Regions from separate parts of the Actinomadura miaoliensis genome, predicted to be linked through region 1. Evidence: riboswitches for the same ligand, from Rfam matches in the RefSeq annotation. Region 1 holds a riboswitch; the other holds the start of a gene.
The links. Region 1 has a riboswitch for ZMP and ZTP ahead of ABD811_RS16890 (bifunctional methylenetetrahydrofolate dehydrogenase/methenyltetrahydrofolate cyclohydrolase). Riboswitches for the same ligand answer to the same signal wherever they lie in the genome.
Positions count from the first base shown of each region.

Region 2: another riboswitch for ZMP and ZTP. It lies ahead of ABD811_RS43935 (serine hydroxymethyltransferase); the one in region 1 lies ahead of ABD811_RS16890 (bifunctional methylenetetrahydrofolate dehydrogenase/methenyltetrahydrofolate cyclohydrolase).

Region 1 is NZ_BAAAZG010000019.1:171,427-186,613, reverse strand. Features, by position in the region: gene ABD811_RS16910 (malate dehydrogenase) at 1-29, opposite strand, end outside; gene ABD811_RS16905 (NADP-dependent isocitrate dehydrogenase) at 424-1,638, opposite strand; gene ABD811_RS16900 (DUF3017 domain-containing protein) at 1,751-2,218, opposite strand; gene ABD811_RS16895 (FHA domain-containing protein) at 2,534-3,262, shown strand; gene ABD811_RS16890 (bifunctional methylenetetrahydrofolate dehydrogenase/methenyltetrahydrofolate cyclohydrolase) at 3,426-4,280, opposite strand; ZMP/ZTP riboswitch at 4,350-4,435, opposite strand; gene ABD811_RS16885 (hypothetical protein) at 4,476-4,655, opposite strand; gene purH (bifunctional phosphoribosylaminoimidazolecarboxamide formyltransferase/IMP cyclohydrolase) at 4,872-6,452, opposite strand; gene purN (phosphoribosylglycinamide formyltransferase) at 6,415-7,092, opposite strand; gene ABD811_RS16870 (hypothetical protein) at 7,228-7,743, shown strand; gene ABD811_RS16865 (cell division protein PerM) at 7,740-9,593, opposite strand; gene ABD811_RS16860 (hypothetical protein) at 9,684-9,806, opposite strand; gene sucD (succinate--CoA ligase subunit alpha) at 9,980-10,867, opposite strand; gene sucC (ADP-forming succinate--CoA ligase subunit beta) at 10,870-12,060, opposite strand; gene ABD811_RS16845 (glycoside hydrolase family 15 protein) at 12,421-13,848, shown strand; gene ABD811_RS16840 (GNAT family N-acetyltransferase) at 13,862-14,401, opposite strand; gene ABD811_RS16835 (TetR/AcrR family transcriptional regulator) at 14,451-15,041, shown strand; gene ABD811_RS16830 (hypothetical protein) at 15,092-15,187, shown strand, end outside.
Region 2 is NZ_BAAAZG010000012.1:53,931-69,117, forward strand. Features, by position in the region: gene rapZ (RNase adapter RapZ) at 1-617, shown strand, start outside; gene ABD811_RS10925 (gluconeogenesis factor YvcK family protein) at 640-1,809, shown strand; gene whiA (DNA-binding protein WhiA) at 1,870-2,850, shown strand; gene ABD811_RS10935 (asparagine synthase-related protein) at 2,948-4,762, shown strand; gene gap (type I glyceraldehyde-3-phosphate dehydrogenase) at 4,990-5,994, shown strand; gene ABD811_RS10945 (phosphoglycerate kinase) at 6,094-7,281, shown strand; gene tpiA (triose-phosphate isomerase) at 7,286-8,080, shown strand; gene secG (preprotein translocase subunit SecG) at 8,262-8,504, shown strand; gene ABD811_RS10960 (RNA polymerase-binding protein RbpA) at 8,617-8,991, shown strand; gene ABD811_RS10965 (class I SAM-dependent methyltransferase) at 9,127-9,750, shown strand; gene ABD811_RS10970 (Lrp/AsnC family transcriptional regulator) at 9,856-10,347, shown strand; partial or broken gene ABD811_RS43930 (DMT family transporter) at 10,458-11,318, shown strand; ZMP/ZTP riboswitch at 11,374-11,460, shown strand; gene ABD811_RS43935 (serine hydroxymethyltransferase) at 11,520-12,791, shown strand; gene ABD811_RS10980 (class I SAM-dependent methyltransferase) at 12,827-13,642, opposite strand; gene ABD811_RS10985 (GNAT family N-acetyltransferase) at 13,702-14,790, opposite strand; gene ABD811_RS10990 (isocitrate lyase/PEP mutase family protein) at 14,921-15,187, opposite strand, start outside.

The sequences.
Region 1 (15,187 bases):
ACGGTGACGTTGACTGGGGTGCGAGTCATGCGCTCATCTCCTGCTGTGACCTGACGGGGCCGGTCGGCCGCCGGTGGATCTCCGGCGCGGACGCCCGGGGGCGGGCCGCCGCGCGGTTTGTCTCGTTGTCGAGATACCGCCCGCCAGGCTATCGCGCGCCGACGCGACGGCTTCCGCCAGGTGTCGCTGCTCGCGTACCCCGAAGAAGCACACATACGCCCGAACACGCCGAAGGCCGCCCCGGGATCACCGAGACGGCCTTCAGATGCCCATCCCCGCGTGCGCGGGGAGCACGTTGTGTCGCCCCCGACGAGCAGGGCCAGGTCGGGACCATCCCCGCATCCGCAGGGCAGATGCGGAGAATCTATGTCACCTCACGTAGCGTTGCCCGCGAAGGCGGACCACGAATCAGGAGGGGTTACCTCACCTGGCGACCTTCTTCTGGAGGTTGACGTCGAGCGCCTCCAGGAACTCCTGCGTGGTCAGCCAGCTCTCGTTGCCGACCAGCAGGGCGAGGTCCTTGGTCATCTGGCCGTTCTCGACGGTCTCGATGCAGACCTGCTCCAGCGTGTGGGCGAACTGCGCGACCTCTGGCGTGTTGTCCAGCTTGCCGCGGTGGGCCAGACCGCGCGTCCAGGCGAAGATGGACGCGATCGGGTTGGTGGAGGTCGGCTTGCCCTGCTGGTGCTGCCGGTAGTGCCGGGTGACGGTGCCGTGCGCGGCCTCGGCCTCGACGGTGCGGCCGTCGGGGGTCATCAGCACGGAGGTCATCAGGCCGAGCGAGCCGAAGCCCTGCGCCACCACGTCGGACTGGACGTCGCCGTCGTAGTTCTTGCAGGCCCAGACGAAGCCGCCGTCCCACTTGAGGGCCTGGGCGACCATGTCGTCGATCAGCCGGTGCTCGTAGGTGAGGCCCGCGGCCTCGAAGTCGGCCTTGAACTCGGTCTCGTAGACCTCGGCGAACAGGTCCTTGAACCGGCCGTCGTAGGCCTTGAGGATCGTGTTCTTGGTCGACATGTACAGCGGGAAGCCGCGGTCGAGCGCGTAGCGCATGGTCGCGCGGGCGAAGTCCCGGATCGAGTCGTCGAAGTTGTACATGCCCAGCGCGACGCCGCCGCCGGTGAACTTGGCGATCTCCATCTCGATGGGCTCGCCGCCGTCCTCGGGGACGTAGGAGATCGTCACCGTGCCGGGGCCGGGGACGACGAAGTCGGAGGCGCGGTACTGGTCGCCGTGGGCGTGACGGCCGATGATGATCGGCTTGGTCCAGCCGGGCACCAGGCGCGGGATGTTCGACACCACGATCGGCTCACGGAAGACCACGCCGCCCAGGATGTTGCGGATCGTTCCATTGGGCGACCGCCACATCTTCTTGAGGCCGAACTCCTCGACGCGGGCCTCGTCCGGGGTGATCGTCGCACACTTGACGCCGACGCCGTGCTCCTTGATGGCGTTGGCGGCGTCGATCGTCACCTGGTCGTCGGTGGCGTCCCGGTGCTCGATACCCAGGTCGTAGTACTTCAGGTCCACGTCCAGGTAGGGCAGGATCAGCTGGTCCTTGATGAATTGCCAGATGATCCTCGTCATCTCGTCGCCGTCGAGTTCGACGACCGGGCCCGCTACTTTGATCTTGGGCATGCTGTTGCTGTCCCTCTTCCTACACCGGCCGGCAGTCCTTGTAAGGCTCAACTGTGTAGGCTAGCCGACCGCCCGTACCGGTCTAGACCTGCCCCTTACCTCACAATTCCCATCACAAGGGGTGAACCGGCACACCCCCGGCATCGTCGGCCCCGCGCCGGTGCGCGCCGCGCCGTTCGAAGAGCACGTACCGCAGGACGCGCAGCAGCCCGGCCAGCCCGACCAGCACGCCGAAGGCGGCGGCCACGGCCAGGCCCGCCTTGTTCATCGGGGGGATGCTGAGGGCGGCGAAGGCGGTCAGCTCGCCGAGGACGACCAGCGTCCAGCAGTCCAGCGAACGGCTGCGCACCGCCAGCAGCCCGAGCTGGGACTCCGGCAGCAGCGCCCGGGCCAGCGCGCCGAACAGCAGCGCGGCGGCGATCAGCATCGAACCCTTGCGGAAGTAGGCCATCGAGCACAGCACCAGCCCGCCGGCCACGCCGCACAGCACCAGCAGATAGGGCAGCCGGCTCAGCCGGTTGGCCCGCGCGCCGCCCGCTCCCGGGGCCCGCCTCCGCCGCCGACCCAGCTCCGCGCTCATGTGTGTTTCCCTCACCGACCTCACCGAAAGGTCTGACACACCAACCGTAGCGGTTGGAATTTCCGCCCGGGGCCCGCAGCGGACCCTCCGGACGCCTTCCGGATGTAACGTCGACTACGAAGGCATTTTCCACCGCTTTGCAGGACCGAGGTTGAAAATTGACGGCCGTCTGGGCGGGACACCTGGGGTTTCGCGAACGCACTGGGACGCCGGACGCCTTGTGTCACGGGTCCTACTCACCAGTAGGAGGGTGTGGCGCTACCGGGTCCGGGTAACCCGGCAGACAGGGGTCGCTAACTAGCTGGGAGGACTGCCGTGGAGGGGCCGTTCATGCGGATCGAGGACAGCGGCCTGGTGATGCCGCTGCGCCCCGACGTCACGACGGTCGGGCGAGGGCGCGGAGTCGACATCCGCCTCGACGACCCGAGTGTGTCCCGATTGCACGCAGAGATCGTTCGGCGCGGCCCGTACGTCTATGTCGTCGACATGGGCCTGTCCCGTAACGGGACCCGGGTCAACGGCCGCCCGATCGCCCGCCGCGTACTGGAGGACGGCGACGTCGTGAGCTTCGGCACGGCGCGCTGCCGGATGGGGGGCATCCCCCGGGAGGAGGTCGATCCGGACGTCGAGCTGCGGCGCGCCGTGGCCCCCGAGCTCACCCGCCGGGAGGTCGACGTGCTGACCTCGCTGTGCCGGCCCGCCCTGTCGGACGAGGCGTTCGTCGCGCCCGCCACCGCCCGTGAGATCGCCGCCGACCTGGTCGTCACCGAGGCCGCGGTCAAGCAGCACCTGCTGCGGCTCTACCAGAAGTTCCGGATCCCCGAGGGCGCCAACCGGCGCACCCGTCTCGCCAACGAGGTCATCGCGATGGGGCTCGTCCGCCCTCTGCCGCCGGTGCACGTGCCGCAGCAGCAGAACCGGACGCCGATGGACGCCCGCACCACGGAGGTCCGCCGTCCCGGTCACGCCCCGAGCCATCCACCGGGCCGCATCGGCGCGCCCGGCCGTCCCCCGGCGGGCACGGCGGGACGGAGGGCGAGCTGACCTGACGCACTGAGCTTGCGGCCGCTCCCACGGCAGCGCAAACGGGGAGCGGTGCGCAAGGTTCGCCCGTACGGGGCCATGCGCCGAGGGCCACGGTCCCGTACGGGTGAACCCCCTGTCGGCTCAGCCGCATCGACCGAGGGTCACGCGGTCACGACCACGCTCAGGCGCCGGCCGCGGCCTCGGCGGCCTCGACGACGTTGGCCAGCAGCATGGCGCGCGTCATGGGGCCGACACCGCCGGGGTTGGGGGCGACCCAGCCCGCCACCTCGCGGACGTCCGGGGCGACGTCGCCGGTGAGCTTGCCGTCCACCCGGGACACGCCCACGTCCAGCACGGCGGCGCCGGGCTTCACCATGTCCGCGGTGATCAGGCCGGGGACGCCGGCGGCGGCCACGACGATGTCGGCCTGGCGGGTGTGCGCGGCCAGGTCGCGGGTGGCGGTGTGGCAGGACGTCACGGTGGCGTTCTCGGAGCGGCGGGTGAGCAGCAGGCCGAGCGAGCGGCCGACGGTGAGGCCGCGGCCGACGACGGTGACCTCGGCGCCGCGCAGCGGCACGTCGTAGCGGCGCAGCAGCTCCAGGATGCCCTTGGGGGTGCACGGCAGCGGGGCGGGCTGCATGAGGACCAGCCGTCCCAGGTTGACCGGGTGCAGCCCGTCGGCGTCCTTGGCCGGGTCGATCAGCTCCAGCACGCGGTGCTCGTCGAGGCCCTTGGGCAGGGGGAGCTGGACGATGTAGCCGGTGCAGGCGGGGTCGGCGTTCAGCTCGGCGACGGCGCGTTCGACGTCCTCCTGGGAGGCGTCGGCGGGCAGGTCGCGGCGGATGCTCTCGATGCCCACCTCGGCGCAGTCGCGGTGCTTCATGTTGACGTAGGCGTGGCTGCCGGGGTCGTCGCCGACCAGCACGGTGCCGAGGCCCACGCCGACACCGCGTTCGCGCAGCGCGTCGACCCGCTTCTTCAGGTCGGCCCTGATCTCCGCGGCCGTGGCCTTGCCGTCCAGGATCCGTGCAGTCATACGCACCTCCGCGCTGTCGTGGCCGGGGTCCTGTGTGGACGGGCTCGTCGCGGGTTCCCCGGCTGCCGTCCCGTACACCCAGGCGCGCGGTGTCCGGATGTCCTTCGCTCCCCGGTGGTGAATCCACCTTGTCCGCGCCAGTCGCGTCCCCGCCATGCTATCGGCCGGGGCCGGGCGGCGGCGCGGCCGGCCGGATCACTCCTCGTCGGGGCGTCCGCGCCAGGCGATCAGGCGGTCGGTGCCGTGCCAGCCGAGCTGGGCGGCCAGGATCGCGGCCAGGACGGCGGCGGCCAGGCCGATCAGCTGCCGCGACTCCAGGAGCAGGGAGGTGGTCTGCATGACCATTCCCACCAGCAGGGACACAACGAAGTCCATCGCGCCTCCAAAGGCTCAACGGTGGTCGCCTGCCGCGAGCACGGGCCAGGCTTCGGGCGCGCCGGACGTCACGGGGGGTGTGCGGACGCGACCGACGGCGAGGCTACCAAGCCCACGGGAATGAAATCGCCCAAACGACCACAGGCGGCGCGAACGCCACCGGCCCGGTGCGACGCACCGGGCCGGTGGAACGTCGGCGGCCGAACGTCGGCGGCGTCAGTGGAAGAAGTGGCGCACGCCGGTGAAGTAGAGCGTGATGCCCGCGTCCTTGGCGGCGGCGATCACTTCCTCGTCGCGGATGGACCCGCCCGGCTCGACGATCGCCCGCACGCCCGCCTCGGTGAGCACCTGCAGGCCGTCGGGGAACGGGAAGTAGGCGTCGGACGCGCCGACCGCCGAGGCGGCCCGGTCGCCCGCCCGCGACACCGCCAGCCGCGCCGAGTCGACCCGGTTGACCTGGCCCATGCCGACGCCGACGGTGGCGCCGTCGGCGGCCAGCAGGATCGCGTTGGACTTGACCGAGCGGCACGCCTTCCACGCGAACGCCAGGTCGCGCAGCGTGGCCTCGTCGGCGGGGGCGCCGGTCTTCAGCTCCCAGTTCGCCGGGTCGTCGCCGGGGGCGTCCACCTTGTCGACGCTCTGCAGCAGCACGCCGCCGTCGATGCGCCGGTACTCCTCGGCGCTCGCCGGCCCCTCGGGGCAGCGCAGCAGCCGGATGTTCTTCTTGCGGGTGAGGATCTCCAGGGCGTCGTCGTCGAAGCCGGGCGCCACGATGACCTCGGTGAACACGTCGGCGACCTGCTCGGCCATCGCCGCGGTCACCGGACGGTTGACCGCGATGACGCCGCCGTAGGCCGACACCGGGTCGCAGGCGTGCGCCTTGCGGTGCGCCTCGGCCACGTCCGCGCCGACCGCGATGCCGCACGGGTTGGCGTGCTTGATGATCGCCACGGCGGCCTCGGCGAAGTCGTAGGCGGCGCGGCGGGCGGCGTCGGCGTCGACGTAGTTGTTGTACGACATCTCCTTGCCGTGCAGCTGCTCGGCGCCCGCCAGCCCCGCCGGGCCGTCCTGCGCGGTGTAGAGCGCGGCGCGCTGGTGCGGGTTCTCGCCGTACCGCAGGACGGCCTTGCGCTCCCAGGCGGCGCCGAGGAAGTCCGGCCAGCCCGACTCCTCGGCGTCGGCGTCGGCCGCGTACGGACCGGCGAACCACGACGCGACCGCCACGTCGTAGGCGGCGGTGTGCGCGAACGCGCGCGCGGCCAGGCGGCGCCGCTCCTCCAGCGTGAAGCCGCCCGCCGCCACGGCCTCCAGCACCTGGCCGTAGGCCGACGGGTCGACGACGACGGCGAGGCTGGCGTGGTTCTTGGCGGCGGCGCGCACCATCGTGGGGCCGCCGATGTCGATCTGCTCGACGCACTCGTCCGGCTTGGCGCCCGACGCGACGGTGGCGGCGAACGGGTACAGGTTCACCACGGCCAGGTCGAACGGCTCGACGCCCAGGTCCTCGAGCTGCTGGACGTGGTCGTCCTTGCGGCGGTCGGCCAGCAGCCCGGCGTGCACCTTGGGGTGCAGGGTCTTGACCCGCCCGTCCAGGCACTCGGGGAACCCGGTGAGCTTCTCGACCTTCATGACGGGCACCCCGGCGGCGGCGATCCGCGCCGCCGTGGAGCCGGTGGAGACGATCTCCACCCCGGCCTCGTGCAGGCCGCGGGCCAGTTCCTCCAGCCCCGTCTTGTCGTACACGCTGATCAGCGCGCGCTTAATCGTCACCCGACTCACCGGCCGAGCTCCCCTCATCGTCTCCGTCTACGGACGTGTTGCAGGTCCCGCACTTCATGGAGACCCGTCTGCCCTTCTGGGTCCAGCCGTCGCGGGCCAGGCGGCCCACGACCTCGACCAGCAGCCGGCGCTCCACCTGCTTGATGCGCTCGTGCAGGGAGTCCTCGTCGTCATGCCAGCCGACCCGGACGGTCTCCTGGGCGATGACGGGTCCGGTGTCCACGCCTTCGTCGACGAAGTGAACGGTACAGCCCGTCACCTTCACCCCGTAGGCCAGGGCTTGGCGGACGGCGTGCGCCCCGGGGAAGGAGGGCAGCAGCGCGGGATGGGTGTTGATGGTGCGGCCGCCGAACCGCTCCAGGAACCGCGGGCCGAAGATCTTCATGAACCCGGCGGAGACGACGAGGTCCGGCTTGTGCTCGGCGACGGCGTCGGCGAGGGCGGCGTCCCATCGCGCGCGGTCGGGGAAGTCGGGCACGCGGACGGTGAACGTCGGCAGTCCGGCGCGTTCGGCGCGCTCCACGCCGCCGGTGCCGTCGCGGTCGGCGCCCACGGCCACCACCTGCGCACCGTAGGCTGGATCCGCGCACGCGTCGAGCAGCGCCTGTAGGTTGGTCCCCGCGCCGGAGACGAGGACGACGAGCCGGGCGGACACCATGACTCCCTGGTGGACGTTGGGGTTAACGGACCTGCGCGGCAGTGTCCGGGGCACTGACCGCCCAGCACGAAGCCTATCGGCCGTGCTCGGCGCGCCCCAAAGCGCATCCGACCCCAGCGGCCAGGAGGAATGAACGTGAGTGAGCAGCCGGGCCAGGGCGACGGCGGCACCGCCCCTCGCCAGGACACCGGCCGGACCCCCGGCGACGACACCGCCCCCGGCGGTCCAGCGGGGCCGCCGCCCGCGGGGCGCCCCCCGACGAACGGCCCCGAGGACCGCACCGGCTGGCGGGCCCTGTGGCTGGGCGTCGGCGCGCTGGCGCTGGCGTGGCCCCTTTTCCCGCTGGCGCTGGTGCTGGGCGTGGCCTCGCTCGTCGTGGGCGTCAAGGCCCAGCGGCGCGCGCGCCGGCACAACGTGCTCGCGCCCGGCGCCGGCCCCGGCATGGTGCTCGGCGCGGTGGGGCTGGCCATGGCCGTGGCGGCGGCCGCGGTGTCGGTGCTGATCGGGCCGGAGATGAACGGCTACACCAAGTGCATGGACACGGCCAACACCAAGATCGACGAGGACGCGTGCCGTGACAAGTACATCCCGAGGATCGAGGAGAAGCTGAACCTGCCCAAGGGCAGCATGTCCGGCACCGTTCTCCCCTAGCGGTCCCCTTCGTCCTTCAGGACGTAGATGGCGCCACCGCGGTTCTCGGTGCGTTCGCGCGGTTCGGGTCCGGCCGCGTCGTCGTGGGACGGCCGCCGCTCGGCCTCCTCGGGCTCCGGGGCTCTCGGCTCGGGCGCGTAGGGCTCGGCGGCGTGCCCGTCCTTGTGCCCGTCTACCAGCCCGTCGTCGTGCCCGTCGTCGTGCCGGGCGCGGGCGGCGGACGGCGGCGCGCCGGCGCCGGGCCGGTCGGGCCCGTCGGCCAGGTCGGGCAGCGGATCGGTGGTGCGCGGCCTGTTCCGCGCGGTGCGGCGCGGCGCGAGGACGGGTTCGGCCTCCTCGAATTCGAGGGGGTCGGCGGCGTACGGCGACTGCGGAGGCTCAGGCGCGGCGACGGGCCGCGGCGCCTCCGCGGACGGCACCGGCACGGGGTGCGCCTCCGGTGTCTCCGGCGTCGCGGGGCCGGCGGCGGGCTCGGGCTGGTGCCGCTTCGCCCGCTTGGGCCGCCGGGGCCGCTTGGTGCCGCGGATCTTGCGGCGCCGCTCGGCGCGTTCGGACGACGCCTCGCCGGGACGGCGCAGGATCAGCCAGTTCGCCGTCCACGCCGCGATGGCCGCCGAGATGCCGATCTCCAGGGCCGCCAGCAGGCCGACCTGCCAGGGCGACGGCCCGACGGTGGCCATCCGGCCGCCGCCGATCGGGCCGCCCGACAGCGCCGCCAGCAGCGCCGCGACCAGGCCCGCCAGCGCCCCGGTCAGGAACCCCCACAGCGGCGCCGCCTCGTAGGACCGGCTCGGCATGGACCGCACCGTGAGCACCCCGCCGACGGCGCCCGCGGCGAACGGGGCGGCCAGCGCCACCAGGGACACCAGCGGCGCCGGCCCGGGCTCGGGCAGCGCGGCCAGCGGCGGGAAGGCGGGCATGACGTCCAGGAACACCCCGGTCGGCGACACGCTGGTGCCCGCCCCGACGGAGAAGCCCGGGCCGACGGCGTAGGACATGCCCCAGATCACCGCGTTCGGCAGGAACGCCAGCTCGATCAGCAGCAGCAGGGCCCCGCCGACGATGCCCGGGGCGAGCATGTCATACAGCTGGGTCGCCTCGTTCAGGTGCACGGCGAGGGACGCGCCGACCAGCACGGCCCCGGCGGCCAGCAGGACGGCGAGGGCGCCGGCGATGCCGACCACCAGCGAGCGGGGCCGTTCCGGCAGCAGCCGCAGCAACGCGCCGAGCCCGGAGCGCACCCGGCGGCCGGCGGCGACGTGGGCGACGACGGCCCGCGCCGCGCCCAGCCCGCCCGCGATCACGGCGACGACGAAGCAGGCGACCAGCGCCTGCCAGGCGGACGGGCGGGTCACCGGCGAGCTGGCGGCCAGGGCGAGCAGTCCCGCCAGCAGGGCGTAGGGAACGGCCAGCGCCACCGCGACGTGCGCCACGGCGACGCGCGGTCGGCGGCGCACGCCGCCGACCCGGATCATCCAGCCGCCGCTGCGGTACAGCAGCGCGCCCGGGATGACGAGCAGGCCGAGCGGCAGCAGCCCGACGCGGCCGTGCTCGACGGTGAATCCGGCGTGGTGGGACACCAGCCAGAACGTGACCGCCGTCCGGAACACCCCGGGCATGCCCGCGCCCAGCGCCGTGCGCGGTGCGGCGATCCAGCCGACGAGGGTGATGGTGGTGAGCACGGCGAGCCCGATGCCGATGCACCACAGCGCCCCGACCAGCCCCGTCACGTACAGGGGACGCGACACCGCGGCGGCGGCCTGCGGGGCCGCCCTGCCGGACGCCGACGCCGCCCTCGGCTGCTCGGGGGGCGGTGAGGTCACGCTGGTCTCCGGGCTCACATCGCTCACGGCGTCCATGCTGGCACCCGGGGCCCGCGCAGCCGGGGCCTCTCACCCGCCCGGCGTGTCGCCTTGCTGCGGATTGGTGACGGGCGGACGTCAGGCGTAGTGGTGTTCGTACAGGGCCCAGACGCGGGGCAGGCGGCGCCGGGTCTCGGCCTTGTCCTCCTCGAAGTCCCACATGGGTTCGAAGATGAGCCGCCAGAAGTCGTCTCGGTTCACGGCACGCACCCTGCCAGCCGCCACCGACAGAACCGCCGCGAGGCCGCCGGAGAGTGGACCGGAGAACGAAAGACGCCCGGGCCGCCGGGACGGGCGGCTCGGGCGTCTTTCCGGAACTGCGACGCGCCTCGTCAGAGGTTCCTCGTCAGACGTTCCCCGTCACAGGGTCCGCGTCAGAGGTTCTGCATGATCTCGCGCATGAGGCGGGCGGTCTCGCTGGGGGTCTTGCCGACGCGGACGCCGACCTTCTCCAGCGCCTCCTTCTTGGCCTGCGCGGTGCCCGCCGAGCCGGACACGATCGCACCGGCGTGGCCCATCGTCTTGCCCTCGGGCGCGGTGAACCCGGCGACGTAGCCGACGACCGGCTTGGTGATGTGCTGCTCGATGTAGGCGGCGGCGCGCTCCTCGGCGTCCCCGCCGATCTCGCCGATCATCACGATGGCGGCGGTGTCGGGGTCGTCCTGGAACGCCTGCAGCGCGTCGATGTGGGTGGTGCCGATGACCGGGTCACCGCCGATGCCGACGCAGGTGGAGAAGCCGATGTCGCGCAGCTCGTACATCATCTGGTACGTCAGCGTGCCCGACTTGGACACCAGCCCGATCCGGCCGGGCGAGGTGATGTCGGCGGGGATGATGCCCGCGTTGGACTTGCCGGGGGAGGCGATGCCCGGGCAGTTGGGGCCGATGATCCGGGTCTTGTTGCCCTTGGCCTCGGCGTGGCCCCAGAAGTAGGCGGTGTCGTGCACCGGGATGCCCTCGGTGATCACCACGCACAGCGGGATCTCGGCGTCGATCGCCTCGACCACGGCGTCCTTGGTGAACTTCGGCGGGACGAACACCACCGACACATCGGCGCCGGTCTCGGCCATGGCCTCGCGCACGGTGCCGAACACCGGCAGCGTGGTGCCGTCGAAGTCGACGCTCTGCCCGGCCTTGCGGGCGTTGACGCCGCCGACGACCTGGGCGCCCGCGGCGAGCATGCGGCGGGAGTGCTTCATGCCCTCCGAGCCGGTCATGCCCTGCACGATGATCTTGCTGTTCTCGGTCAACCAGATGGCCATGCTCATGCACCTGCCGCAGCGAGTTCCGCGGCGCGCCGGGCCGCGTCGTCCATGGTCTCGACCTGCTCGACGCCGGGCAGCGCCGCGTCGCTCAGGATCTTGCGGCCGAGCTCGGCGTTGTTGCCGTCGAGCCGGACCACCAGCGGCCGGTCGACGTTCTCGCCCCGCTCGGACAGCAGCTTGTAGGCGGACACGATGCCGTTGGCGACGGCGTCGCACGCGGTGATGCCGCCGAACACGTTCACGAAGACGGCCTTGACGTCGGCGTCCGACAGCACGATCTCCAGGCCGTTGGCCATGACCTCGGCGGAGGCGCCGCCGCCGATGTCCAGGAAGTTGGCCGGCTTCTGCCCGCCGAACTCCTCGCCCGCGTAGGCGACGACGTCCAGCGTGGACATGACCAGGCCGGCGCCGTTGCCGATGATGCCGACGGTGCCGTCCAGCTTGACGTAGTTGAGGTCCTTGGCCTTGGCGCGCGCCTCCAGCGGGTCGGCGGCGGCCTTGTCCTCCAGGGCCTCGTGCTCGGCCTGCCGGAACCCGGCGTTGTCGTCCAGGGTGACCTTGCCGTCGAGCGCCTTCACCTGGCCGTCGGTGGTGAGGATCATCGGGTTGACCTCGACCAGGGTGGCGTCCTCGTCGGTGAACACCGCCCACAGCCGCTCGATGAGGGTGGCGGCGCCCTCCTGGGCCTCGGCCGGCAGCTTGCCCGCCTGGGCGATCTCCAGCGCCTTGGCGCGGTCGACGCCGTCCAGCGCCGACACCGGCACCTTGGCCACGGCGTCGGGGTTGGTCGCGGCGACCTCCTCGATCTCCATGCCGCCCTCGGCGGAGCAGATCGACAGGAAGGTGCGGTTGGCCCGGTCGAGCAGGAAGGAGAAGTAGTACTCCTGCGCGATCGCGCTGCCCTCCTCGACCAGGACCTTGTGGACCGTGTGGCCCTTGATGTCCATGCCGAGGATCTGGCCGGCCAGGGCTTCGGCCTCGTCGGCGTTGTCGGCGAGCTTCACGCCGCCGGCCTTGCCGCGGCCGCCGGTCTTGACCTGGGCCTTGACGACGACCTTCGAGCTTCCCGCGGCGAACAGCTCCTCCGCGGCGGCCCGGGCTTCCTGGGGAGTATGGGCGACCTTGCCGGTAGGCACCGGTACCCCGTACTCGGCGAAGAGTTCCTTCGCCTGATGTTCGAACAGGTCCACGAGGCGTCCCTTGTAACGGATCGACAGCTGATGACCGCGCGAGTGGGGGGTGTGCAACACGGGGGTCCGTGGGGCCGCCACACCCTGCGGTCCGCTCCGTCGATGCAGCCTAGCCCCTTACCAGGAGTGACCGGACGCCAGGGGGAAGGCTCGGCGCGGGGTTCTCGGCCCCGGTGTGACGTCAGGGAAGGATGTCCGGTCTCACCGGCCCCGGGATGTGACCGGCGTCGCCGACGGTACCGATATGGCACCTGAGAAGGATGTCGTGTTTGACCTGCAGGAGGAGAAACCGCGGCACACCCTTTGATGTACTTGTCTTCGCCTTGCGGTAATGCGGGGTGAAGAAGGGGAGAAGGGCCGGTGGCCGAGGACCGGGTGGGGGCCGCGCGCGACGGCGGTCCGCGCAGGGTGCGGCGCGCTGTGGCGTTGCTGCTCGTCGCCGGTCTGGCGGCCACGTGCGGGGCGCGCATGCCCAGCGGAGGCGGGCCCGGGTGGGACAGCCCGGGGCTGGTGGGCGGCGGTGGCTGGCCGTTCGCCGGGGTGCCGCTGGACGCCGAGGAGGAGGACGGCGCCGCGTATCTGCCGGGCAGCTCGGTGGTGCGGCTGCGCGACGGGCGGGTGCGGCTGGTGCCGTTCGGCGCCGAGACGGCGATCACAGTTCCGGCGTCCGATCCGCGGGTGCGGCAGGCGGTGCGGTCCGACAGCCTGTGGCTGACGCGGGGCACGGTTCCGGGACAGACCGCGACCGAACGGGAGATGGCCGAAAGGGCCCTGCTCGACCTGCGTCTGCTGACCCGTCCCAACGGGGCGTCGCTGGCGTCGTGGTACGGGGCCTGGCGGTACGCCTGGCCTCGGGACGCGGCGTTCGCGGCGGCGGCGTTCGCCGTCACCGGGCACACGCCGGAGGCACGGCGGGTGCTGCGGTTCCTGGAGCGGGTGCAGACGGACGAGGGCCGGTGGGCGGCCCGGTACCACCCCGACGGCAGCGCGGTGATCGACGGCCGCGACCCGCAGCTCGACTCGCTGGGCTGGGTGGTGTGGGCGAGCTGGCTCGTCCACACGCACGATCCGGCGGGAGCGGGACGGCTGCCGGAGCTGTGGCCGATGGTGGTGCGCGCCGCGGACCAGCTGGCCTCCTCGCTCGACTCCGAGGGGCTGCCGCCGCCGTCGTCGGACTACTTCGAGCGTTCACCCGGCACCGAGCAGGACCCGGACCGTCCCACCCTGGGCGTCGTGGGGCCGGTGCTGGCGGGCCTGCGCGCGGCGGCCGCCCTGGCGCGCGACCGCGGCGACCTGGCGCGGTCGTCGCACTGGCAGAACGCCTCGCTGCGGCTGTCGAACGCGGTGGCGCGGCATTTCGCCCCTTACGGCTACCCGCGTTCTCCGGTACGGGGCGGCCGCATGGACACCTCTGTGACGTTCGTCGCTCCCCCGTTCGCCCCGCAGGACTGGGGGGTGAGCGCGGCGGTGCTGAACGCGGCCGAACGGCTCACGCTGCCGAACGGCGGGGTGCTGCCCGGCGAGAAGTGGGCGGGCAACCGGACCGTGGCGTGGACCCCGGAGATGGCGATGTTCGCGTTGACCGCCGCCTCGTCGGGCCGAGTTCAGGAGGCGCGGGCACGCCTGGACTGGCTGGCCCGGCACCGCACGTCCCTGGGCGCCCTGCCGGAGAAGGTGGACGCCAAGGGCCGCCCCGCCGGTGTGGCGCCCCTGGGCTGGACGGCGTCCCTGGTGCTACTGACCCTCACGGCCCTGGAGCACCCCCTGCCCGTGCCGCCCGTTCCCTGACGAAGCCTCGCGGTCAGCGCCACTCGTCGGCCAGCAGCGACCAGATCTGCTCGTCCCGGCGCTCGCCGTGGAACACGTAGGACTGCCGCAGCGTCCCGTCGAGCCGCATGCCGAGCCGCTTGGCGACGGCCTGGCTGCGCAGGTTGTCCGGCGCGCACCGCCACTCCACGCGCACCATGCCGCGTTCGCCGACCGCCCAGTCGATCATGTGGCGGACCGCACGGGTGACCAGCCCGCGCCCCTCCGCCTCAGCCTCCAGCCAGACTCCGACCTCGCAGACGCCCACCGCGGTGTCGAACGTCCGGAACACGGTGCCGCCCCGGAGCACACCGTCCACCCAGATCCCGTAGATGCGGCCGGTGTCGGCGGCCTGCCGGTCGGCGTAGTCGCGCAGGAGCGTCCGGGCCTTTTCTACGTCCGTCACCGTCGTGGCCCAAGGGATCCAGTTGGCGATGTGCGGGCGCGCACGCTCGCCGTGGGCCAGGAACTCCTCCGCCTGCCACGGCTCCAGCGGACGCAGCCGCGCCCCGTCCCCCAGGTCGACACCGAACACGCTGACCTCCAGAGTGCGTACCCAACGTTTGTTACGTACTCTATGGCGCATGCCCGCACGAGGTGACCATGACGCCCGGCGACGTGACGTGTCCGAGGCGGTGTGGCGCGTCCTGTCCGAACGCGGCTTCGCGGGGCTGACGCTGCGCGCGGTGGCGGCGGAGATGGGCGCCTCGACGGGCCTGCTCACCCACTACTTCCCGAACAAGAAGGCGCTGATCGCGCACGCCCTGGACGTGGCCGACGAGCGCACCGAAGGCCGCGCCCGCCGCGTCCCGTCCGACGAGGGCCTGGCCGCCCTGCGCGCCGCCCTGCTGGACGTCCTCCCCCTCACGCCCGGCGCCGCCGTGATGAACCGCGTGTGGGTGGGGTCCTGGGACGGCTCCCTCGGCGACCCCGACCTGGCCGACCGCGAACGCCGCCGCTACGACCGCTGGCGCGCCCGCCTGTGCGTCCACGTGGCCGCCGCCCGCGACCGCGGCGAACTGCCGGCCTCGGCCGACGTGGACGACACCGTCGCCACGGTCGCCGCCTTCACCCACGGCCTGGTCGTCCAGGCCCTCTTCGACCCGGACCGCTTCCCACCCGATCGTCAGCGCACCCTCCTGGACGACTTCCTGAACGCCCTGCGCACGCGCTGACGCCGTCAGGCCGGCTTGACGTCAAGCTGCCTTGACGGCAGGCTCGGATCATGTCCACACCCGAGGCGCTCGAACGAGAATTCACCCTCCGCACCGCCGTCGCCCGCTACGACGAACTCGCCACTCGGCACGCACTGGCCGTCACC
Region 2 (15,187 bases), on a different contig from region 1:
TGCACCCCCGCGTGGTGTTCCTGGAGGCCGGCGACGCCGACCTGGTCCGCCGGTTCGAGAGCGTGCGGCGCCCGCACCCGCTGCAGGACGACGGCCGCCTGGTCGACGGCATCGCCCGCGAGCGCGAGCTGGTCCGCGAGGTGCGCGCCGAGGCCGACCTGGTGATCGACACCAGCGGGCTCAACGTGCACGAGCTGCGCGCCAAGATCGTGAGCTTCTTCGGCCCCGACACCGGCGAGTCCAGCCTGCGCGCGACCGTGGTGTCGTTCGGCTACAAGTACGGCCTGCCCGTGGACGCCGACCTGGTCGTCGACTGCCGCTTCCTGCCCAACCCGCACTGGGTGCCCGAGCTGCGGCCCAAGACCGGCCGCGACTCGGCGGTGCGCGACTACGTGCTGAGCCGGCGCGGCGCCAAGGAGTTCCTGGACGCCTACACCGAGGTGCTGCGGTTGCTGGCCGAGGGCTACGAGCGGGAGGGCAAGCACTACGTGACGCTGGCCGTGGGATGTACGGGAGGCAAGCACCGCAGCGTGGCCATGGCCGAGCAGCTGGCCGCGCGGCTGCGCGACGACGGCATCGACGTGCAGGTCGCCCACCGCGACCTGGGCCGTGAGTGACGGGCGGGCCGGGAGCGCGACGGTGAATCCCCCAGGGCCCCGGGTCGTCGCGCTCGGCGGCGGCCACGGGTTGTACGCCTCGCTGTCGGCGCTGCGGCGCGTCACCGAGCGGCTGTGCGCGGTCGTCACCGTCGCCGACGACGGCGGTTCGAGCGGACGGCTGCGCCGCGAGCTGGGCGTGCTGCCGCCCGGCGACCTGCGCATGGCGCTGGCGGCGCTGTGCGGCGACGACGAGTGGGGCCGGACGTGGCGCGACGTCGTCCAGCACCGCTTCCGCAGCGAGGGCGCGCTGCACGAGCACGCCGTCGGCAACCTGCTGATCGTCGCCCTGTGGGAGCTGCTCGGCGCCCAGGCCCTGACGAACGGCGCCCCGGCGGACAGCGCCCCGCCCGCCGACGCACTGCCGGACGGCGCCCTGACGGACGGGGCCCTGACGGACGAGGCGCTGACGGACGAGGCGCTGACGCGGGCCGCCGTGTCCGCCGCCGGGAGCGCCGCCGTGGCGCGGACGTTCGAACCGGCCCCGGCGCCCGGCGCCGGCGCGGGCGCCGGAGCGCCCGTCACGGACCCGACCGTCGCCGGGCTCGACTGGGTGGGGCGGCTGCTGGGCGCCCACGGCCGGGTGCTGCCGATGGCGTCGGTCCCGCTGGACATCGTCGCGCAGGTGCGCGGCGCCGACCCCGCCGCGCCCGACGCCGTCACCGAGGTCAAGGGGCAGGTGGCGTGCGCCAAGACCCCCGGCAAGGTGCTCAGCGTCTCGCTGGTGCCGGCCGACCCGCCCGCCTGCCCGGACGCGGTGCGCGCCGTGGAGGAGGCCGACTGGGTCGTGTTCGGCCCCGGCTCGTGGTTCACCAGCGTGCTGCCGCACCTCAAGGTGCCCGAGCTGGCGCGCGCCCTGACCGAGACCAAGGCCCGCCGGGTCGTCGCCCTCAACCTGGCGCCGCAGCCCGGCGAGACCGACGACTTCTCGCCGCAGACCCACCTGGAGGTGCTGCAGGACCACGCACCCGACCTGCGCGTGGACGTGGTCGTCGCCGACCGCGGGGTGGTGGACGACCCCGCCGCCCTGGACAAGGCCGTCCAGGACCTGGGCGGACGGCTGCTGCTGGCCGACGTCGCCGCCGACGACGGGTCCCCGCGTCATGATCCCGCCCGGCTGGCCCAAGCCTTCGTGAAGATTTTCCGTGAGTGAGGCCCGGCCGGGCCGACATCGGCCACACTGCTGGGAGTCCACAAGGGGGAGGGTTCATCTATGGCGATGACCGGTGTGGTGAAGGACGAGCTGAGCAGGCTGTCGATCATGAAGCCGTGCTGCCGCAAGGCGGAGGTGTCGACGCTGCTGCGCTTCGCCGGCGGCCTGCACCTGGTCAGCGGGCGGATCGTGATCGAGGCCGAGATCGACACCGGCGCGGCGGCGCGGCGGCTGCGCAAGGACATCGCCGAGGTCTTCGGGCACACCTCCGACGTGGTGGTGCTCGCGCCGAGCGGGCTGCGCAAGGGCAACCGGTACGTGGTCCGGGTGTTCCGCGACGGCGAGTCGCTGGCCCGCCAGACCGGGCTGATCGACAACAACGGGCGTCCGGTGCGGGGGCTGCCCCGGCACGTGGTCGCGGGCGCGGCCTGCGACGCCGAGTCGGCCTGGCGGGGGGCGTTCCTGGCGCACGGCTCGCTGACCGAGCCCGGTCGGTCGATGTCCCTGGAGGTGACCTGCCCCGGACCGGAGGCCGCGCTCGCCCTGGTCGGCGCCGCCCGCCGGCTGAAGATCCACGCCAAGGCCCGCGAGGTGCGCGGCGTCGACCGGGTGGTGGTGCGCGACGGCGACGCGATCAGCGCCCTGCTGACCCGGCTCGGCGCGCACGACAGCGTGCTGGCCTGGGAGGAGCGGCGGATGCGCCGCGAGGTGCGGGCCACCGCCAACCGGCTGGCCAACTTCGACGACGCCAACCTGCGCCGCTCGGCGCGCGCCGCGGTCGCCGCCGGTGCCCGGGTGGCGCGGGCGCTGGAGATCCTCGGCGACGACGCGCCCGAGCACCTGGTGAACGCGGGCAAGCTGCGGCTGGAGCACAAGCAGGCGTCGCTGGAGGAGCTCGGCCAGCTCGCCGACCCGCCGCTGACCAAGGACGCCATCGCCGGGCGGATCCGCCGCCTGCTGGCGATGGCCGACAAGCGCGCCCAGGACCTGGGCATCCCCGGCACCGAGGCCAACCTCACCGCCGAGATGCTCGCTCCCTGACCGCACCCGGCCACCGGGCGGTGTCGCCGGACGGACGTCGGCGCCCCGTCCTCCGCTGTTCATGAGCTGTTCGCCGGGCGGTGGTTGGGTGCCGCGCATGCGTGCGTACCTCGCCGTCGCCGTACGGCGTCCCGGAGACCGGATCGACCCGGCGGTCCTCACCGCCGCCCGCCGGTCGATCACCGAGGCGGTGCCCGTCCCGCCGGACCGTTGGCGCACCGCCGAGTGGCTCTCGCCCGACGGCGGCGCCGCACTGCTGGCCTGGTCGAACGAGCCGTCCGAGGCGCCCTTCCCCGACCCGGTCCTCACCTCCGGGGACCGGGCCCTCGGCTACTGCGGCTACCTGGGCGGCAAGGGCGACGCCGACCTGCTGCTGGCCGCCGACCGGCTCGACGACCGCGTGGACGACCTCGGCGGCTGCTTCTCGGTGTTCCGGCTCGGCCCGGACGGACTGCAGGCCGCCACCTCCATCACCCGGGCGTGCCCCGTCTACCACGCCGAGGGCGGCGGGCTGCGGTTCGCCGCCTCGCGCGCGCTGCTGGCGCACCTGGCGGCCCGCGCCGCGGCGACCGGGCTGAGCCGCCCGACGCCCGTCTACGCGGTCATGGGCCTGCAGTCGCTGGTGCGGCACGGGTTCTTCGCCTCGGACGAGACGCCCTTCGAGGGGGTGTCGGCGCTGCCGAACGCGGCCACGCTGGTCGCGCCGTTCGGCGGCGCGGTCGACGTCGTCCCGCGCCCGCTGCCCGAGCAGGGACCGGTGCCGCGCAGCCGCCGCGAGGCCCGCGAGCGCGTCGCGCCGCTGGCCGAGGCGCTGCTGGCCGCCGTCGAGCCGTTCCGGCGGCACGACCGGCCGGTGCGGATCGCGCTGTCGGGCGGCCGCGACAGCCGCCTGATCGCCGCCGCCTGCCACGCCGCCGGGGTGCCGTTCTTCGGCGCCACCCACGGCCTGGCCGACAGCCCCGACGTGGTGCTGGCGCAGCGGGTCGCCGCCGCCCTGGGCGCCGAATGCCAGGTGACGATCGACAGGCAGCGGTCCGGCGCGGTCGTCGTGCGGCACCCGCTGCGGCGCGCCCACGCGCTCGTGCGCATGTGCGAGGGCATGAACTCGGCCTACGAGGGCGTCAACGGGTGGGCGCCCTACGACCCCGAGCCGCGCACCTCCGGTTCGGGCGGGGAGCGGCTGCGCGGCGGCTTCCTCACCGACCAGCGCGACCTGAGCCCGAAGGGCGTCCGCGCCCGGCTCAAGACGATCTTTCTGGCGCAGCAGGAGTTCCTCAACGCCGACGCCAACGCCTACGCCAAGCGCTACTACGACGAATGGTGCGACCGTTACGAGCGCGACGGCCTCGACGTGCTCGACAAGCTGCACATGTTCTACAAGACCGGGCGCTGGCTGGCGGGCTCGCACACCGCGACGCTGATGAACTGGGCGTACTACCACCCGTTCCTGGACAACCGGGTGGTGCGGGCGGCGCTGGCGCTGCCGGTGGAGTGGCGGCTGAGCGAGGAGCCGGTCGCGCTGGTGATGGAGACGTTCGCCCCGCAGCTGCGGGACGTGCCGTTCGACGGCAAGCGCTGGCGGTTCGAACGCGACCGGCCGCGCTCCCTGCGCGAGTGGCCCGGCTGGCGGCGCCGCGCCACCCCGCCCGGCAAGGGCGCCGCCGGGTTCAACTGGCGCAAGTCCTACGGGCCGGAACTGGCCGACATCTTCCGGGAGTACATCCTGGACGGGCCGCCGGAGCTGTTCTCCATCCTGGACCGCGCCGCGGTCGAACGCCGCCTCGCCGAGGTGCCGCCGCGCCGTCCGGGACAGAGCTGGAACCTGCTCACCCTGGGGGTACTGCTGTCCGGCGCCTGGCGCGAGTCCGAACCGTCCGGCCTGCCCGACGTCGAGGTCCCCATCCGGACCTGAACGGCCTCCCGCCCCGCACGTCGCCCCGCACGTCCCGCGGCCCGCGACGGCGGGCGGATCACCCGTGCGGGGGAGGCGCGGCCACCCGTGTTTCACGCCCGCCGGTGTCGGGCCGCGGCTCGCGCATTCGATAGGGTCGGCAGGTGGGGGAGCACCCCGGACCCAGGAAGATCAGCGGCCCGGACCGACGCCCGGGCGCGTCCACGAGGTACGAGGAGAGCGGTTCCGTGACCATCCGAGTAGGCATCAACGGGTTCGGCCGGATCGGCCGCAACTTCTTCCGCGCCGTGCTGGCGAGCGGGGCCGACATCGAGGTCGTGGCGGTGAACGACCTGACCGACAACGCCACCCTCGCCCACCTGCTGAAGTACGACAGCATCCTCGGCCGGCTCGGCGAGGAGGTGAAGGCCACCGCGGACGAGATCGCCGTCGGCGGCCGCACCATCAAGGCGTTCGCCGAGCGCGACCCGAACAACCTCAAGTGGGGCGACCTCGGCGCCGACGTGGTGATCGAGTCCACCGGGCTGTTCACCGACGCCACCAAGGCCAAGGTGCACGCCGACAACGGCGCCAAGAAGGTCATCATCTCGGCGCCGGCCAAGAACGAGGACGTCACCATCGTGATGGGCGTCAACGACGGCGACTACGACCCCGCGAAGCACACCATCATCTCCAACGCGTCCTGCACCACCAACTGCCTGGCGCCGATGGCCAAGGTCCTGCACGACACCTTCGGCATCGAGCGCGGCCTGATGACCACCATCCACGCCTACACGCAGGACCAGAACCTGCAGGACGGCCCGCACAAGGACCTGCGCCGCGCCCGCGCCGCCGCCCTCAACATCGTCCCGACCTCCACCGGCGCCGCCAAGGCCATCGGCCTGGTGCTGCCCGAGCTGAAGGGCAAGCTGGACGGGTACGCGCTGCGCGTGCCGATCCCCACCGGCTCGGCCACCGACCTGACCGTCAAGCTGGCCCGCGAGGCCACGGTCGAGGAGGTCAACGCGGCGCTCAAGGCGGCCGCCGAGGGCCCGCTGCGCGGCGTGCTGACCTACACCGAGGACCCGATCGTGTCCGCCGACATCGTCACCGACCCCGCGTCCTGCATCCTGGACGCCGGGCTCACCAAGGCGATCGACGACCAGATCAAGGTCGTCGGCTGGTACGACAACGAGTGGGGCTACTCCAACCGGCTGGCCGACCTGGTCACGCTGGTCGGCGGGCAGCTCTGACCGCGTCGTCCCACGACCACGCCTCCCGCCTGGCGCCCGCCCGCCGCGAACAGGGCACCGGGCACGCGGCGGACGCCTGTGAAAAGGACATCCACTGCGATGCGCACCATTGACGATCTCGATGTCGCCGGGCGGCGGGTGCTCGTCCGCTCGGACCTGAACGTCCCGCTGGCCGACGGGAAGATCACTGATGACGGGCGGATCCGGGCCAGCGTGCCGACGATCAAGGCGCTGCGGGACCGGGGCGCCAGGGTCGTCGTCTGCGCCCACCTGGGCCGTCCCAAGGGCGAGGTGAAGCCCGAGTTCTCCCTCGCCCCGGTCGCCGCCAGGCTCGGCGAGCTGCTCGGCACGGACGTGCGGTTCGCCTCCGACGTCGTCGGCGACTCGGCCCGCGCCGCGGCCGAGGGCCTGGCCGACGGCGAGGTGGCGCTGCTGGAGAACCTGCGCTTCGAGCCCGGCGAGACCAGCAAGGACGACGCCGAGCGCGGCGCGTTCGCCGACCGCCTCGCCGCCCTCGCACACCTGTACGTGGGCGACGGTTTCGGCGCCGTGCACCGCAGGCACGCCAGCGTCTACGACGTGCCGCGGCGGCTGCCGCACGCCGCCGGTGGGCTGATCGCCGCCGAGGTCGACGTGCTCAAGCGGCTCACCGAGGACGTCGCGCGGCCGTACGCGGTGGTGCTCGGCGGCTCCAAGGTCTCCGACAAGCTCGGCGTCATCGACAACCTGCTCGGCAAGGCCGACCGGATCCTCGTCGGCGGCGGCATGGTGTTCACCTTCCTGGCCGCCCAGGGCCACGAGGTCGGCAAGAGCCTGCTGGAGCGCGACCAGCTCGACACCGTCCGCGGCTACCTGCGCCGCGCCGAGGAGTCCGGCGTGGAGATCGTGCTGCCGGTGGACGTGGTGGCCGCCACCGCGTTCGCCGCCGACGCCGAGCACTCGGTGGTGGCCGCCGACGCCATCCCCGCCGACCGGCTCGGCCTGGACATCGGCCCCGAGTCGGGCAAGCTGTTCGCCGCCAAGCTGGCGGGCGCGGGCACGGTGTTCTGGAACGGCCCGATGGGCGTGTTCGAGATGGAGCCGTACGCGCACGGCACCCGCGCCGTCGCGCAGGGGCTGATCGACTCCGGCGCGTTCACGGTCGTCGGCGGCGGCGACTCGGCCGCGGCCGTGCGGCGGCTCGGCTTCGACGAGGGCGCGTTCTCGCACATCTCGACCGGCGGCGGTGCCAGCCTGGAATACCTGGAAGGCAAGACGCTGCCCGGCCTGAAGGCTCTGGAGGACTGACACGATGGCGCCCGCGACCCCTTCCCGTAAGCCGCTGATGGCCGGCAACTGGAAGATGAACAACACCCACCTTGAGGCGATCAAGCTGGTGCAGCAGCTGGGCTTCACCCTCAAGGAGCCCGACTACGAGGCCGTCGAGGTGGTGGTGCTGCCGCCGTTCACCGCGCTGCGCTCGGTGCAGACCAGCGTCGAGATGGACAAGCTGGCGCTGCGCTACGGCGCGCAGGACGTCTCGCCGCACGCCTCCGGCGCCTACACCGGCGAGATCTCCGGCGCCATGCTGGCCAAGCTCGGCTGCTCCTACGCCGTCGTCGGGCACTCCGAGCGCCGCCAGTACCACAACGAGGACGACGCGCTGGTGAACGCCAAGGTCAAGGCCGCCTTCGCCAACCAGGTCACCCCGATCGTGTGCGTCGGGGAGGGCCTGGAGGTGCGCAAGGCGGGCGAGCACGTGGCGTACACGCTCGCCCAGGTGGACGGCGCGCTGGAGAAGATCCCCGCCGAGCAGGCCCGGTCGGTCGTGATCGCTTACGAGCCGGTGTGGGCGATCGGCACCGGCGAGGTCGCCACCCCGCAGGACGCGCAGGAGGTGTGCGGCGCGATCCGCACCCGCCTGGCCGAGCTGTACGACGGCGACCTGGCCGACCAGGTGCGCGTGCTGTACGGCGGCTCGGTCAAGAGCGGCAACGTCGCCAAGATCATGAAGGAGCGGGACGTGGACGGCGCGCTGGTGGGCGGTGCCAGCCTGGACCCCGGCGAGTTCGTCAAAATCTGCCGGTACCGGGACCTGCCCGCCTGAGAATCCGCCTCGATAGCGGATCGATTCGGCAACGACATGCGGATTCTCGCCGAACCAGCGGGTAGTTCGTCGTACCCTTCGTACGTGACGGGTAAACCGCTCGGCTCGTACCACGTCCTGTCCGTGTAACCGTTCGAGAACATGCCCCGCCCGGCGGGGCGGCCAGAGAAGGCGCTGAAACGTGATCATCGCAACGTCCGTCGTGCTCGCCATCACCAGCGTGCTGATGGTGATCCTCGTCCTGATGCACAAGGGCAAGGGCGGGGGCCTTTCCGACATGTTCGGCGGCGGCATCAGCTCGTCGCTGGGCGGCTCGTCGGTGGTCGAGCGCAACCTCGACCGGCTGACGATCGGCACCGGGGTGATCTGGTTCGCCTCGATCATCGTGCTGGGCCTGCTGTTCAAGAGCAAGGGCGTCGGCTGAGCGGTCCCGGACCCGAGACACCGGCCGTCGCGCCACCGTGCCGCGCCCGTCCCGAAGGGCGCGGCGGGCGGCGGCATACCAGCGAGCGGCAGATCAAGCGAGGAGTTAGTCCGTGGGTAGTGGCAACGCGATTCGGGGCAGCCGGGTTGGGGCCGGTCCGATGGGAGAGGCCGAGCGCGGGGAGGCGGCTCCCCGCGTGTGGGTCACCTTCTACTGCGCCAACCGGCACGAGGTGCGCCCCAGCTTCGCGACGGACGTCGCCGTTCCCGACACGTGGGACTGCCCCCGCTGCGGGTTCCCCGCGGGGCAGGACCGCGACAACCCCCCGGCCCCGCCGAAGACCGAGCCGTACAAGACGCACCTGGCCTATGTGAAGGAGCGGCGCAGCGACGCCGACGGTGAGGCGATCCTGGAGGAGGCCCTCGCCAAGCTTCGTGAGAAGCGGGCCGCCGTCAAGGCCGCCATGGAGTCCGCGGGACGCAGCTGACCGCACGGTCGCGCCCCCGTGACCGTCCCACGGCCCGGGTCCCCAGCAGACGGGGCACCGGGCCGTTCGCATGCCCGCGGGCACCCGGCGGCCGGAGGGTTCCGCCGGGACGGCGGATGAGCGACGATCGGGGCCATGAGCAATGCGATCTTCGCCCGGTTCTTCGATCTGGTGGCGGGCAAGGCCGAGGCGCGGGGCCAGGCCGAGTTGCGCCGTGAGCTGCTGGCCGGGCTGACCGGCCGGATCGTGGAGGTGGGGCCAGGCAACGGGCTGAACTTCCCGCACTATCCCCGGGAGGTCACCGAGGTGGTCGCCGTCGAACCGCAGCCGTACCTGCGGGGGAGGGCGGCCGAGACGGCGCGCACCGCGCCGGTGGACGTCCGGGTGACCGACGGGACCGCCGAGCGGATCCCGGTCGGCGACGCCGGCGCCGACGCCGTCGTGGTCTCCGGGGTGCTGTGCTCGGTGCCCGCCCCCGGCGCCGCGCTCGCGGAGATCCGCCGGGTGCTGCGGCCGGGCGGACGGCTGCGCTTCTACGAGCACGTGCGCGCCGACGGCGGCTGGGGGCGCCGCCAGGATCTGGTCGACCCGGTGTGGTCTCGGCTGATGGGCGGCTGCCACACCAACCGCGACACGGTGGCGGAGCTGGAACGCGCCGGGTACCGGATCGAACGCTGCCGCAGGCTGGTGTTCCCGCGCGAGGCCCGGTTGTCGGTGGTCGCCCCCCGCGTCATCGGCACCGCCCTGCCGCCGGCGTGAACGCGGCGCCTCGCGGCGTCGAATAATCTTCGGAGCGACAACCGTACCGGCGTGGTTCGCGCGCCGGACGTTCGGCTCGGCGGAACGGACCCGGGGGGCTCTCCGATGGACGCGGTGGACCAGGCGATCCTGCGGCGGCTGCAGCGCGACGGCCGCCAGACCAACCGCGAGCTGGCCGACGCGGTCGGCGTCGCCCCGTCGACCGCGCTGGAACGCACCCGCGCGCTGCGCTCCCGCGGCGTGATCACCGGCTTCCACGCCGCCGTCGACCTGGAGAAGCTGGGCCGCGGGGTGCAGGCGCTGATCTCCATCCGGATCCGGCCGCAGTCCAGGGAGGCCATCGAGTCCACCCGTGACCACCTGGCGGCGCTGCCCGAGACGCTGGCGGTGTTCGTGGTCACCGGCAACGAGGACATCCTGGTCCACGTGGCCGTGCCCAGCACCCAGTACCTGCGCGACTTCGTCCTCGACCGGCTCGCCCGCCGCAAGGAGTTCGTGGACGTGCGCACCACCGTGGTGTACGACCACGTCCAGCCGCGGGAGCAGGCCGAACTTCCTGCGCCCGAACGTCACGACGGCCGAACCCGCCGCGCCTGAACCGTGCGCCGGGGACATCCGGCCGAACATCCGGCGGCCCGGACGCCCCCGGTCGAACGAACGACGGATCGCGGCGCCACTGACCGGCGATCCGGCCTAACTTCACCGGCATGAGCGAACGAAATGCCGTGTCGGATGTCGCGTCGGGTGCCGTGCCGGTGCTCGCCGCCGGTGTGCTGTGGGGCACCGTGGGGCCCGCCCAGGTCCTGGCGGACGCGCCCGCGTCCCCGCCGGCGCTGGGCGCCGCCCGGATCCTGTCCGGCGGCCTGATCCTGGCGCTCGTCGTGCTGGTGACCGCGCCCCGCGCGTTCCGCGGCCTGACCGGGGCGTCGTGGGCGCCGCTGCTCGCCGCGTCCGCCGCGACCGGCGTCTTCCAGGCGGCGTTCCTGACGGCCGTGGACCGCACGGGGGCCGCCGTCGCCACCGCCGTGGTGTTCGGGCTGGCGCCGGTGAGCACGGGCGTGTGCGAACGGATCGTCCTGCGCACCCGCCTGTCGCGCCGCTGGACGGCCGGAACGGTCTGCGCGGTCGCCGGGTGCGCGCTGCTGATGGCGCCGACGTCGACGGCGCGGGTGGACGGCGTGGGCGTGGCGCTCGCCCTGCTGGCCGGGGCGTGCTTCGGCGTGTACACCGTCGCCGCGCGGGTGCTGGTCGTGCGGCGGGTCGGGATGGCCGCAGCCGTGTCGGTGACCCTGCTGGCCGGCGGGGCGTGCCTGCTGCCGTGGACGGTCACCGGGTTCGCCGACCTGGCCGCGCCGCGCTCCCTCGCCCTGGTCGCCTGGCTCGGCCCGGTCGCCACGGCGGTGGCGTACATGTGCTTCGTCCGCGGCCTGCGCCGGGTGACCGCCGCCACCGCGGGCACCCTCAGCCTCGCCGAACCCCTCGTCGCGGCGGCGCTGGGGCTGCTGGTGCTGGGGGAGCGGATGTCGGCGCCCGTGGCGGCCGGCGCGCTGCTGCTGCTCGGCGGCCTGGTGATCGTCTCGCTGCCCGCCCCGCTCCGGCGGGCGCCGGGCGCCGCCGACTACGATGGGCGCAAGCGACTGGCGCAGTCAAGGTGGAGTCGACCACCGGGGAGCGACCGTAGTCCGCACACCGCGCGCCTGGGTGTACGGGCCCCCTTCAGCCGGGGGTGCCCGCACCGCGCCTCCGGCGTGAACAGCGCGGAGGTTGTCATGCACGATCCGGCCATCGCCCGTCTGCGGGACCAGGACCCGGCCGTCGCGAACCTGGTGGAGGCCGAGGCGCGCCGCCAGTACGAGAAGATCCGGCTGATCGCCTCGGAGAACTACGTGTCGCCCGCCGTCCTGGAGGCCACGGGCAGCGTCCTGACCAACAAGTACTCCGAGGGCTACGCCGGCCGCCGCTACTACGAGGGCCAGCAGAACGTCGACCCGATCGAGCTGCTGGCCATCGAGCGGGCCAAGCGGACCTTCGGCGTCGAGCACGCCAACGTGCAGCCGTACTCGGGGTCGCCCGCCAACCTCGCCGTCTACATGGCGTTCCTGGAGCCCGGCGACACCGTCATGGGCATGTCGCTGCCGATGGGCGGCCACCTGACGCACGGCTGGTCGGTGTCGGCGACCGGCAAGTGGTTCCGGCCCGTCCGGTACGGGGTGCGCGCCGACACCGGCCGCATCGACATGGACGAGGTCCGCGACCTGGCCCGCCGCGAGCGGCCCAAGCTGATCTGGTGCGGCGGCACGGCCATTCCGCGCACCATCGACTTCCCGGCGTTCGCCGAGATCGCCCGGGAGGTCGGCGCGGTGCTGGCCGCCGACATCGCCCACATCGCCGGGCTGGTCGCGGGCGGCGCGCACCCCTCGCCGGTCGGCCACGCCGAGGTGATCTCCACCACGACGCACAAGACGCTGCGCGGTCCGCGCGGCGCCATGATCATGTCGACGGCGGAGCACGCCAAGGCCGTCGACAAGGCCGTCTTCCCCGGCCTGCAGGGCGGCCCGCACAACCACACCACCGCGGCCATCGCGGTGGCGCTGGAGGAGGCGGCCCGGCCGGAGTTCGCCGAGTACGCGCACCGGATCGTCGCCAACGCCCGGGCCCTGGCCGCCGCGCTGGCCGAGCGCGGCTTCGACCTGGTGTCCGGCGGCACCGACAACCACCTGATCCTCGTCGACCTGACCGGCAGGGGCGTGCCCGGCAAGCCCGCCGCGCAGGCCCTGGACCGGGCGGGGATCGAGCTGAACTACAACACCGTGCCGTTCGACCCGCGCAAGCCGTTCGACCCGTCCGGCCTGCGGCTGGGCACCGCGGCGATCACCACGCGCGGCCTCACCGCGGACGAGATGCCGCGGATCGCCGCCTGGATCGACGAGGTCGTCCAGGCCACGGCCAAGGAGGACGAGACGGCACTGTCCCGCGTCGCCGGAGAGGTCCGCGAACTCATGGCCGCCTACCCCATGCCGGGCTGGGCCCCGGCCCCCTGACCCCGTAACGGAGCGCAGCGGACTAAGGATGCCGGTCAGGCTCGGGGGTTGAAGGGGGGTCGTCCCCCCCTCGGGTCACGCGCGAGCACCAGGATCATTCGCCATGCCTCCGGGTCGGTGACGGGCACGTCGCCGAAGTCGCCGTAGCGGGCGACGATCCGCAGCGCGCCGGACAGGCGGACGGCGGCCTCCACCTCGGTCGCCGACCAGAACCGGTACGGCACCACGTCACGGACCACCCGGGTCGCGGCGCCCTCGGTGACGGTGACCGTGACGTGGTCGGCGGAGATCTGGGTGACCGGGTCGAGGCGGTCGGTGGGCTCGCCCCACCGGACCGTGACGTGCGCGCCGTCACGGTCCACCGTCCACCCGGTGCTGACGCTCGGCTCGTCGGACAGGCGGTCGCGGGGGTGCGACATCTCCACGACGTACAGGCCGTCGTCGGCCAGGTGGGCGGCGGCCCGGTCCAGGTGGGCGGTGAACGCGTCCAGCGTCATCAGGTGGGACGTGGAGTCCAGCATGGTCACCACCAGGTCGAACCGGCGGCCGAGCGCGAAGGCGGTCATGTCCTCCTGGACGACCCGCAGGTCGATGCCCTCGTGCTTGGCGGCCCGGTCGGCGTACGCGCACATCGCCGGGTTGATGTCCAGGGCGGTGGCCGCGACGCCGCGCCGGGCGAACTCGCGGGCGTGCTCGGCGGGCCCGGCGGCCAGCTCCAGCACCGTGCGGACCGCGCCGCCGCCGGAGCGGTGCCGCGCGCACCAGGCCAGCAGCGCGTCCACCTCGGCGGGCACGTCCCGGAACCCGCACGCCAGCTCGTACACCCGTGGATCGTCGTAGATGCCGCTCACCCGGCCATCCTGCCAGCCCGGCGGGGCCGGGGCCGCGCGATGGCGAGGCGGACGGCCCCCTACGCCCCCTGACGGCTGAAGAAGCCGCCGGCCGCGGGGGCGGACGGGGCGGCGCCGCGGCCGTCCAGGCGCAGCCGCACCTCGGCGACGCCGGGTTCGTCGGTGCGCTGGGCCCGGCCGCCCAGCGACACCAGCAGCCGCAGCATGCGCCGGTTCTCGCTCAGCGTCGCCGCCCGCAGCTCCACCAGCCCGCGCTCGCGGCCCAGCACGACCAGCAGCTCGGTCAGCGCCCGGCCGAGGCCGCGGCCCTGCCAGGCGTCCTCCACCAGGAACGCCAGCTCGGCCACGCCCGGGTCCAGCACGTGGATCAGGTGCGCCAGCGCCAGCAGCGACCCGTCGGGCCCCTCGGCGACCAGCGTCAGGCCGTGCGCGGGGTCGCTGAACGCCTCGATCGCCCGCGGGGGAGGGGCGGGCTTGGCGCTGAAGTAGCGCATGCGACGCGACTCCAGCGAGCACCGCTCGTGCAGCTCGCGGACGGCGTCGGCGTCCTCGGGCCGGATGGGGCGCACGACCACGCGCGTCCCGTCGCGCAGCGCCACGGTGCGGGACGCCGGCTGCGGGGACGGCGCGGGCAGCGCCGCCCGCACCAGCGCGTCCGCGCGGGCCGCCTCGGTGGCGGTGAACGGCAGGCCGAACCGGCGCAACCGCACGGAGCGCCGCCTGCCGATCGGGACGGTCAGCACGTCGGGCGCCCCGTCGTCGTCGGCGGGCCCGGTGGTCCAGGACGCCTCGTGGGCGCGCAGCAGCTCGGCCAGCACCTCCGGCAGCGCCTGCGGCTCACCGCGCAGCCGCGCCGCCAGCGCCAGCGCCCGGGTCGGCTCGTCCACCAGCTCGTGCGGGCGCGCGGGGACCACCACGGTGCGCGCCCCGCCCGCCGTGCCGAGCGCCTCGGCCAGCGCGCGCTCCGGGGCGGCGTCCGCCAGGCCGCCGTCGGGAACGCTGACCACGAACTCGTCCACCACGCCGCGGGTGTCGACCTGCACCGACAGACCGAGGATGTTGGCGCCGTGGCGGGCCAGCGCGGCGGTCAGCAGGGCCAGGCGGCCGGGCCTGTCCTCGATCTCGGTGCGGATGCGCAGCAGCGGCATTGGAGCGGTCCTTCCGCGGTCGGGGGAGCGGGGCCGTCCTCCAGGGTGGCCGACGCCTGTTACGTGACCGCTACGCCGACATGAGCTGCCGGTTTCGTCCTGATTCATCCCGCCCGGATCGCCGCCCCGGTCACCGGCCGCCGACCAGGCGCTGAACGTCGCCGTACGCCGGGACGGGGACGTCGCCGGGGTGTCCGGCCACCTCCAGGGCGGTGGCGACCGCCGCGCGCAGGGCCGCCCGGTACAGCAGCGAGCCGCAGCTGATCCGGCGCACGCCCAGGTCGGTGAGCCGCGCGGTGTCGGTGCGGCCGGGCAGGTGCAGCACGTTCAGCGGAACGGGGACCTCCTCGACCACGGCGCGGATGTCGGCGTCGCCGGCGATTCCGGGGACGAACAC